DNA from 2 places in the Micromonospora citrea genome. Region 1 is predicted to be linked to the other one. Evidence: riboswitches for the same ligand, from Rfam matches in the RefSeq annotation. Region 1 holds a riboswitch; the other holds the start of a gene.
The links. A riboswitch is a leader RNA that binds a small molecule or an ion and turns the genes downstream of it on or off. The one in region 1 is predicted to bind thiamine pyrophosphate.
Positions count from the first base shown of each region.

Region 2: another riboswitch for thiamine pyrophosphate. It lies ahead of thiE (thiamine phosphate synthase); the one in region 1 lies ahead of GA0070606_RS23060 (ECF transporter S component).

Region 1 covers NZ_FMHZ01000002.1:5,020,020-5,024,618, reverse strand. The annotation lists gene GA0070606_RS23075 (alpha/beta fold hydrolase) at 1-397, opposite strand, end outside; gene GA0070606_RS23070 (TIGR03943 family putative permease subunit) at 428-1,330, opposite strand; gene GA0070606_RS23065 (permease) at 1,327-2,268, opposite strand; TPP riboswitch at 2,518-2,622, shown strand; gene GA0070606_RS23060 (ECF transporter S component) at 2,695-3,285, shown strand; gene GA0070606_RS23055 (ABC transporter ATP-binding protein) at 3,414-4,599, shown strand, end outside.
Region 2 covers NZ_FMHZ01000002.1:4,306,636-4,311,234, forward strand. The annotation lists gene GA0070606_RS19830 (ABC-F family ATP-binding cassette domain-containing protein) at 1-426, shown strand, start outside; gene GA0070606_RS19835 (nucleotidyltransferase domain-containing protein) at 423-1,220, shown strand; gene GA0070606_RS19840 (aldo/keto reductase) at 1,292-2,236, shown strand; TPP riboswitch at 2,561-2,669, shown strand; gene thiE (thiamine phosphate synthase) at 2,664-3,290, shown strand; gene thiO (glycine oxidase ThiO) at 3,284-4,588, shown strand; gene thiS (sulfur carrier protein ThiS) at 4,579-4,599, shown strand, end outside.

The sequences.
Region 1 (4,599 bases):
CCAGCGCGTGCGCCATCGCGGCGGGGTGCGGCACGGAGACCGCGGTCAGGGTGCGGACCCGCTGCGGGTGACGGGCGGCCAGGTCCCAGGCCACCATCGCGCCCCAGTCGTGCCCCACCAGGTGCGCCGCGTCGACGTCGAGGGCGTCCAGCACGGCCGCCGCGTCGGCCACCAGCTCCGGCAGCCGGTACGCCTCGACCGCCTCGGGCCGCGCGTCCGGCGAGTAGCCGCGCTGGTCGAGCGCGTACGTGCGCAGGCCGGCGGTGTGCAGGTACGGGACCACGTCGTCCCACTCGCCGCCGTGCTGGGGGAAGCCGTGCAGCAGCAGGACGGGCGCGCCGCCGGCCGGACCGCCGACGCGTACGTCGAACGTGAACCCCCGGGCGTCGATCCGCATGATCGCCAGCCTACCCAGGGCGGGCGCGCGTCACTCGTACTGGCGTCGGGGCACGGGCACCTGCCGCCAGGACTCCACGTCGAGGTAGGGGATCTCGGCGTCGTTGACCGGGTCGCGGGCGATCCGGTCGCTGTAGCGGCCCGTCACCTCGATCCAGGTGTCGTCGGCGAGCCCTTCGGGCACCGCGCCGGTCAGGCCCAGCTTGACCGGCCGCCCGTCGGCGGCGCAGCAGGAGAGCACGATGCGGGCCAGCAGCGGCCGGCCGTCGGGGCCGGTGGTGACGAAGCCGGTCAGCCGGACCCGGCGCTGCCCGATCGAGGTGCCCCGGTCGAACAGCGCCCGGGAGGCGTAGTCGAGCACGGTGACCTGCGCCGGGTCGCCGTCGGGCAGGGGCGGGTAGTCGGAGGGCTGCTGCCGGTCGGACAGCGCGGTGCCGGCCTGCCCGGCCGCGTACGACCCGAGGGCCGGCGGGGCGACCAGGAGCAGGCCCAGCACCGGCAGGATCAGCAACCAGCCGACCCGCGGCTCGTGCCCGTGCCCGTCGTGCCCGTAATCGTGGTCGACGCTGGCGGCATCCCGGTCGGCGCGGCCGGCGTCGTACGCCCGGCCGGCATCGCGCGCGTCGTGGTCGGCGCGGCCGGCATCGTACGCCCGGCCGGCATCGCGCGCGTCGTGGTCGGCGCGGCCGGCGGAGTGCTCGTCGTGGTCGGCGGACCCGGCGGGGGTGGCCGGGGGCGCGTCGGTGCGCCGCAGGAGCGGACGCAGCTCGTACCAGAGGGTCATCACCGCGGCGACCACCAGCAGCAGGCCGGCGGCGACCAGGAACGGACGCAGCCCCTCCTTGACGTAGCGCAGGTGCAGGTCGGTGAGGCCGGCCCGGACCACCGCGCCACCGAGCAGCAGCAGGACGACGGCCTGCGCCTGCCGGTTCACAGCAGCACCGCCCCGGTCGCGGCGGCGACCGCCACGGCCACGGCGAGGGTGGCCGGGGCGAACCGCAGCGCGAACCGCCGGCCGAAGACGCCGGCCTGCATCGCGATGAGCTTGAGGTCGACCATCGGCCCCACCACCAGGAAGACCAGTCGGGAGGTCAGCGAGAACTGCGACAGGGAGGCGGCGACGAAGGCGTCGGCCTCGGAGCAGAGGGAGAGCAGCACCGCGAGCCCGGCCAGCGCGAGCACGGAGAGGACCGGGTCGTCGGCGAGGGTCTGCAACCAGCGCTCGGGCACGACGACGTTGATGGTGGCGGCGGCCGCCGCGCCGATCACCAGGAACCCGCCGGCGTGCGTGACGTCGTGCCGGACCGCCGCCCAGAACGCCCGTCCACGGGAGCCGTCGTCCAGCTCGGGCCGGCGCGGCAGCCGGATCCACTCGGCCCGGCCGAGCCGCAACCAGAGCCAGCCCATGACCATCGCGACGACGAGGCTCGCCACCGCGCGGCCGACCACCATCTCCGGGTCGCCGGGGAAGGCCACCGCGGTGGCGGTGAGCACGATCGGGTTGACGGCCGGAGCGGCGAGCAGGAAGGCCAGCGCGGCCGCCGGCGTGACCCCGCGCCGGATCAGCGACCCGGCGATCGGCACCGAGCCGCACTCGCAGCCGGGCAGCACCACGCCGGCCGCGCTCGCGACCGGCACCGCCAGCGCGGGGTGGCGCGGCAGCGCCCGGGCCCAGAACGACCGCGGCACGAAGACCGCGATCACCGCGGAGAGGACCACGCCGAAGACCAGGAACGGCACCGCCTGCACCAGCACCGAGACGAAGACGGTGGTCCAGGTCTGCAGCCGGGGCGTGGAGAGGGCTCGGGCGAGCGGCTCCCGGAGGACGACGAGCAGGACCAGCAGGCCGGCGAGCACCTCGACCGACCCGATGCGCCAGGGTCCGTCGCCGTCCGCCGGTTCGTTCGGCGGTACGTCCGGCGGGGCCCCGCCGACCGCCCCGCCCTCCCGGGCACCACGGTCAACCTCGGATGTCACGTACGCGTCCCTCTGCCGGTCCCGCCAGTGGCCGCCCGAGACTACCGGCCGGAATCGACGGGGTCGACAGAACGCGCTGATGACCTGCGGAAAGATCACTTTGCCCGATGATCTTCGAAGGTGTTAGCGTCGGCGCGACAACTTCACATCCGACAGGGGAGCGCACAGCGCTGAGAGTGCGGGCACGCCCGCAGACCCTCGAACCTGATCTGGGTAATGCCAGCGCAGGGAGTTCGGTCGACCTCCAGCCGCGTCGACGTCCGGCACCTCCGGGCGCGGCGTGCGTCTTCTCCTGGTTCGCGTTCAGGACTGGGAGCAACCATGCGAGACGACACCACCACCCGGTGGCGCACACTCGACGTCGTCGTCGCCGCGGTGATCGCGGTGGCGTTCGGCGTCATCTTCTGGGCCTGGGGCCTGCTGTGGCGGGCCGTCGACCCCGCGTTCGCCTTCTTCCCGGCCGGTCAGGCGATCATGTACGGCGTGTGGCTGGTTCCCGCCGTGCTCGGCGGCCTGGTGGTCCGCAAGCCCGGGGCGGCGCTCTTCTGCGAGGCGGTGGCCGCGACGGTCTCCGCGCTGCTCGGCTCGGAGTGGGGCGGCATCACCATCGTCCAGGGCCTGATCCAGGGGCTGGGCGCCGAGTTGGCGTTCGCCGCGTTCCGGTACCGCTCGTTCCGGCTGCCCACCGCGCTGCTCGCCGGCGCGCTGACCGGCCTGGGCGCGGCGCTGTTCGACTTCTTCGTCTGGAACGTCGACTACGCGCTCGGCAGCTACCGCATCCCGTACGCCCTGCTCACCGTCGTCAGCGCGACGATCGTCGCCGGCGCCGGCGGCTGGGCCCTGACCCGCGCCCTGGCCACCACGGGCGCCCTGGACCGCTTCCCCGCCGCCCGCGACCGCCCCCTGATCTAACCCCACCCCACCCCACCCCCACCCACGGACCCGGCCGCGTTGATCATGACGTTATCGCCGCGACACGCCGCACCGGATGACGACAACGTCATGATCAACGCCTGTGGGCAGGCGGGAAGGAGGGCGGCGTGGGGGCGGTGACGCTGCGGGGGTTCGGGTGGCGGCACGCCGGGCGCCGGGCCTGGGCGGTGCGCGGGGTCGACCTGCGCGTCGAGTTGGGCGAGCGGGTGCTGCTGCTCGGGCCGTCGGGGGCCGGCAAGAGCACGCTGCTCGCCGCGCTGGCCGGGCTGCTACCCGAGGACTCGGGCGAGCAGGAGGGCACCGTCGAGATCGACGGCCTCGACCCCCGCAAGGGCCGGGAGCGGGTGGGCATCGTCTTCCAGGACCCGGAGACCCAGCTCGTGATGGCCCGCAGCGGCGACGACGTGGCGTTCGGGCTGGAGAACCGCGGGGTGCCCGCCGAGGAGATCTGGCCGCGCGTCGACGAGGCGCTGACCCGGGTCGGCTTCCCCTACCACCGGGACCGGCCCACCGCCGCCCTCTCCGGCGGCGAGCAGCAGCGACTCGCCCTGGCCGGCGTGCTGGCCCTGCGGCCGGGGCTGCTGCTGCTCGACGAGCCGACCGCCAACCTGGACCCGACCGGCGCCGCGCTGATCCGGGCGGCGGTGGCCGGCGCCCTGGACGCCGACACCACCCTGATCCTGGTCGAGCACCGGGTCGCCGAGGCGCTGCCGCTGGTCGACCGGGTGGTCGTGCTCGAACCCGGCGGCGGCGTCCGCGCGGACGGCCCGCCCGAGGCCGTCTTCGGCGCGCACGGCGACGCGCTCGCCGCGGAGGGCGTCTGGGTGCCCGGCCGGCCCGTACCGCCCCGACACGCGACCGCCCCGGCCGGCGACGTGCTGCTCACCGCCGACCGGCTCGGCCTGCCGCCCCGGCTGGCCGCCGTCGACCTGACCGTACGCGCCGGCGAGGCGCTCGCCGTGCTGGGCCCGAACGGGGCCGGGAAGTCCACCCTCGCGCTGCTGCTCGGCGGGCTGCTGAAGCCGGGCGTCGGGCGGGTCGCGGCGACGGCGGCACTGGCCGGCGCCGACGCCCGCACTCCCCCGCACCGCTGGCGCGCCCCGGCGCTGGCCCGCCGGATCGGCTCGGTCTTCCAGGACCCGGAGCACCAGTTCGTCACCAACACCGTCTTCGACGAGCTGGCCCTCGGCCCGCGCCGCACCGGCCAGCCCGAGGCGGCGGTCCGCTCCACCGTGGACGCGCTACTGTCCCGACTGCGGTTGACGAAACTCGCCGCGGCCAACCCGTACACCC
Region 2 (4,599 bases), 710 kb from region 1:
GGGCACTTCTCGCAGACCCACGACCGGCCGGAGCTGATGGCGAAGACCCTCGTCGAGATCCTCTGGCGGGGCGACGACCACCGGGCCGGCATGGACCGGCACGCGGCGATGGCGGCACTGAGCCGGTACGAGCTGGCCGGGCAGGGCGACCAGCGCTTCGGCACCCTCTCCGGCGGGCAGCAGGCACGCTTCCTGGTGCTGCTGCTGGAGCTGTCCGGCGCGACGCTCCTGCTGCTCGACGAGCCCACCGACAACCTCGACCTGGCCTCCGCCGAGGCGCTGGAGGCCGGGCTGAACGCGTTCGAGGGGACCGTGGTGGCGGTGACCCACGACCGCTGGTTCACCCGGTCGTTCGACCGGTTCGTGCTCTTCCGCGGCGACAACGAGGTGGTGGAGACCCCCGAACCGGTCTGGGACGTGGCGTGATCCCCGCCGGCCTCGCCGACCGCCTGTGCGCGGTCGACGGGGTCGTCGCCGTCGCGCTCGGCGGCAGCCGGGCCCGGGGCGAGCATCGGCCCGACTCCGACTGGGACCTCGGCCTCTACTACCGGGGCGAGCTGGACGTGGCGGGGCTGCGGGCCGTCGCCGCGGCGGTCGCCGACGAGGGGGTCGAGCTGACCCCGCCCGGTGGCTGGGGGCCGTGGATCGACGGCGGCGGATGGCTGCGCGTCGGCGGGGCGGCGGTCGACTGGATCTACCGGGACCTCGACCGGGTGCACCGGATCTGGGCGGACTGCCGGGCCGGCCGCTACGAGGTCGGCGTGCAGGCCGGGCATCCGCTCGGTTTCTACTCGTGCGCCTACGCCGGGGAGGTGGCGTTCTGCCGCGTGCTCGCCGACCCGACGGGCGAGCTGACCGCGCTGCGGAAGGAGACGCTCCGCTACCCGCCAGCCCTGGCCGGGGCCCTGGTCGACGGCGGCTGGGAGGCCCGGCTGCTGCTCGACGGCGCCGGCAAGGCGACGTCCGCCGGCGACAGCGGTTACGTGGCCGGCTGCCTGTTCCGGGTGGTCGGGGTGCTCGCCCAGGTGCTGCACGCCCGGGCCGGGCGGTGGCTGGTCAACGAGAAGGGCATGCTCGCCTCCGCCGGGCGGTTGCCGGACGCCCCGCCCGACTTCGCCCGGCGGGCGCAGGCGCTGCTCGCGGCGGTCGGGCGGACGCCGGACGAACTGGCCGCCACGCTCGCGGACGCCCGCCGCCTCACCGCCGACGTGCTCGGCTGACCGGGGCGGGCGGGTTTCGCGCTCGTCGGCGTGCGGCTTGTGGCCGGCATAGGGTTGATCTCGTGACTGAGATGACCTATCGCCGGCTGGGCGACTCCGGGCTCGTGGTGTCCGTGGTCGGCATCGGCTGCAACAACTTCGGCCGCAAGCTGGACCTCGACGGCACCCGGGCGGTGGTCGACGCCGCGCTCGACGTCGGGATCAACTTCTTCGACACCGCCGACATCTACGGCGAGCCGCAGGGCGGCTCCGAGGAACTGCTCGGCCAGGCTCTCAAGGGCCGCCGCGACGACGTGGTGGTGGCCACCAAGTTCGGCATGGACATGCACGGGCTCAACGGCCCCGACTTCGGCGCTCGGGGCGCGCGACGCTACATCGCCCGCGCGGTCGAGGCGTCGCTGCGCAGGCTCGGCACCGACCACATCGACCTGTACCAGATGCACGAGCCGGACCCGGGCACCCCGATCGACGAGACCCTCGCCGCGCTCGACGACCTGGTGCGCGCCGGCAAGGTGCGCTACCTGGGCAACTCCAACTTCGCCGGGTGGCAGATCGCCGACGCCGACTGGGTGGCGTCGTCCAACGGCCGGTCGCGGTTCATCAGCGCCCAGAACCACTACAGCCTCCTGGAACGCTCCGTCGAGACCGAGGTGGTGCCGGCCTGCGAGCGGTTCGGTCTCGGGCTGCTGCCGTTCTTCCCGCTGGCCAACGGGCTGCTCACCGGGAAGTACAGGCGCGACCAGGCCCCGCCCGCCGGCAGCCGCCTCGCCGGTGGCGGCCGGTACGCCCAGCGCCTCGCCGCCGCCGACTGGGACCTCATCGAGGCCATCGAGGCGTACGCGGACGAGCGGGGCCTGTCGATGCTCCAGGTGGCGATCGGCGGGCTGGCCGCCCAGCCGGCGGTCACCTCGGTGATCGCCGGCGCCACCACGCCGGAGCAGGTGCGGGCCAACGCCGAGGCGGGTGCCTGGCAGCCCACCGACGAGGATCTCGACGCCCTCCGCGCGGTCCTCTGAGCCCTCACCCTCCCCCGCCCGAGCTGCCACGGGTGGAACACCACGGACCCTTCCGACCCCGGGAGACGCGCTTGGTGTTCCACCCGTCGCTGCCGGGCCGAAACGCGCAGCATGGCGCGGGTCAGGAGGCCGTCGGCGACGGCGACGCTGCCCGGAACGGCAGGAAGGCCAGGCGCGGCGGAACCCGGGCGGCGGAGGGCATCCGGACAGCATGTCGGGGGCGGGCGGTCACCCGCTGCCCCGACCGTCGCGATCGGGCGGTCGATGTGAAATCCGCATCCCGACCTTGGCGGATCCGGCGATCCGTCGTACGGTGACACCCGCAAGTGACCCACGGGAGCCCGGTGGACCGGGCTGAGAGGGGGGCTGTGAGCCCCCGACCGTCGAACCTGATCCGGATAATGCCGGCGCAGGGAGGAGTGTTGCCGTGCCGTCCCTCGGGCGACTGCATCTGATCACCGACACCCGACCCGGGCGTGACCCGCTGGCCGTGCTGCGGGCCGCCCTGCCGGTGGCCCGTGACGAACTGGTCGTGCAGGTCCGCGTGGAGGACGACGCCACCGACCGGGAGGCGTACGAGCTGGCCAGCCGGGTGGTCGCGCTCTGTGCGCCGTACGGCGCCACCTGCCTGGTCAACGACCGGTTGCACGTGGCGCTGGCGGTGGGCGCCGCAGGCGGGCACGTCGGCGCGGACGACCTGCCGGTCGGGGCGGCCCGCCGGGTGCTCGGCGCCACCGCCGTGCTCGGCGCCACCGCCCGCGAACCGGGAACGGCCGCCGAGGCGGTCGCCGCCGGGGCCAGCTACCTGGGCGTGGGCCCCTGCCACGCCACCAGCACCAAGACCGGGCTGCCGGCACCGATCGGCCCGGCCGGGGTGCGCGCCGTCGCCGAGGCCGTGGACGTGCCGGTCGTCGCGATAGGCGGCGTGACCGCCGCCAACGCGCCGGCGCTGCTGGCCGCCGGGGCGTACGGGGTGGCGGTGGTGGGGGCGCTCTCCGGGGCGGCCGATCCGGGCCGGGCGACGACGGAGCTGCTGGGAGCCCTGGGGTGCTGAGCCGGCCCGACGTCGCCGTGGTGGGGGCGGGACCGGTCGGGCTGGGAATCGCGTGGCGCTGCGCGGCGCGAGGGCTCCGCGTCGTCGTCCACGATCCCGCCCCGGGCTCCGGCGCGTCCCACGTCGCCGCCGGGATGCTCGCCCCGGTCGCCGAGGCGTACTTCGGGGAGCACGAGCTGACCGGGCTGCTGACGGCCTCCGCCGCCCGCTGGCCCGCCTTCGCCGCCGAGCTGACAGCCGCGACCGGCGCGGACATCGGCTACCGCACCGAGGGCACGCTGATGGTCGGGCTCACCGCCGACGACCTGGCGGAGGCGCGGCGGCTGTGGGCGTACCAGCAGGGTCTCGGACTGCCGGTGACGCCGCTGCGCCCCTCGGCGCTGCGGGACCGCGAGCCGGCGCTGGCCCCCCGGGTGCGCGGCGGCGCGCTCGCCGCCACCGACCACCAGGTCGACCCGCGTCGGCTCGTGCCGGCGCTGCGCACCGCCGCCGAGCGGGCCGGCGCCACGCTGCTGCCCACCGCCGTGCGGCGGCTGTCCGACGTGGACGCCCGCGTCACGGTGGTCGCGGCCGGCTGCGGCGCGGCGGCCCTGACCGGGTTGCCGGTGCGGCCGGTGAAGGGCCAGGTGCTGCGGCTCCGCGCGCCCGGCGGCGTCCCGCCGGGCTTCCGGCACGTCATCCGGGGGTACGCCGACGGCGAGCACGTCTATCTCGTGCCCCGCGAAGACGGGGAGGTGGTGGTGGGCGCGACCGTCGAGGAGCGCACCGACACCGACGTCTCCGCCGGGGCGGTGCTGCGCCTGCTCCGCGCCGCCGTCGACCTGCTGCCGGAGTTGGCCGAGTACGACCTCGTGGAGACGCTCGCCGGCCTGCGCCCCGGCACCCCGGACAACGCGCCGATCCTCGGCCCGCTGCCGGACCGGCCGGGCGTGCTCCTCGCGACCGGGCACCACCGGCACGGCATCGTGCTCACCCCCGTCACCGCCGACCTGATCGCCGACCTGGTCGTCACGGGCACGCCAGACCCGCTGCTCGCCCCCTTCACCCCCGCCCGGTTCCTGCCCCCGAACCCGGCCGGTCCGGTCGGCGTCACTGGGCCGGTCGGCGTCGCCGAGCTTGCCGAGAGCGCCGATTCTGCCGGCATCGCCGGTTCGGCCGCGACGGGCGGTTCGGCCGCGACCGCCGGTTCGGCCAGCGTCGTCCGGTCGGCCGCCGGTGTCGCGCCGGCCGTACCCGCAGTCGGCGGCCGGACCGGTCCCGGACCGTCCGCACCCGAGGAGGAGCACACGTGGAACTGACGGTGAACGGC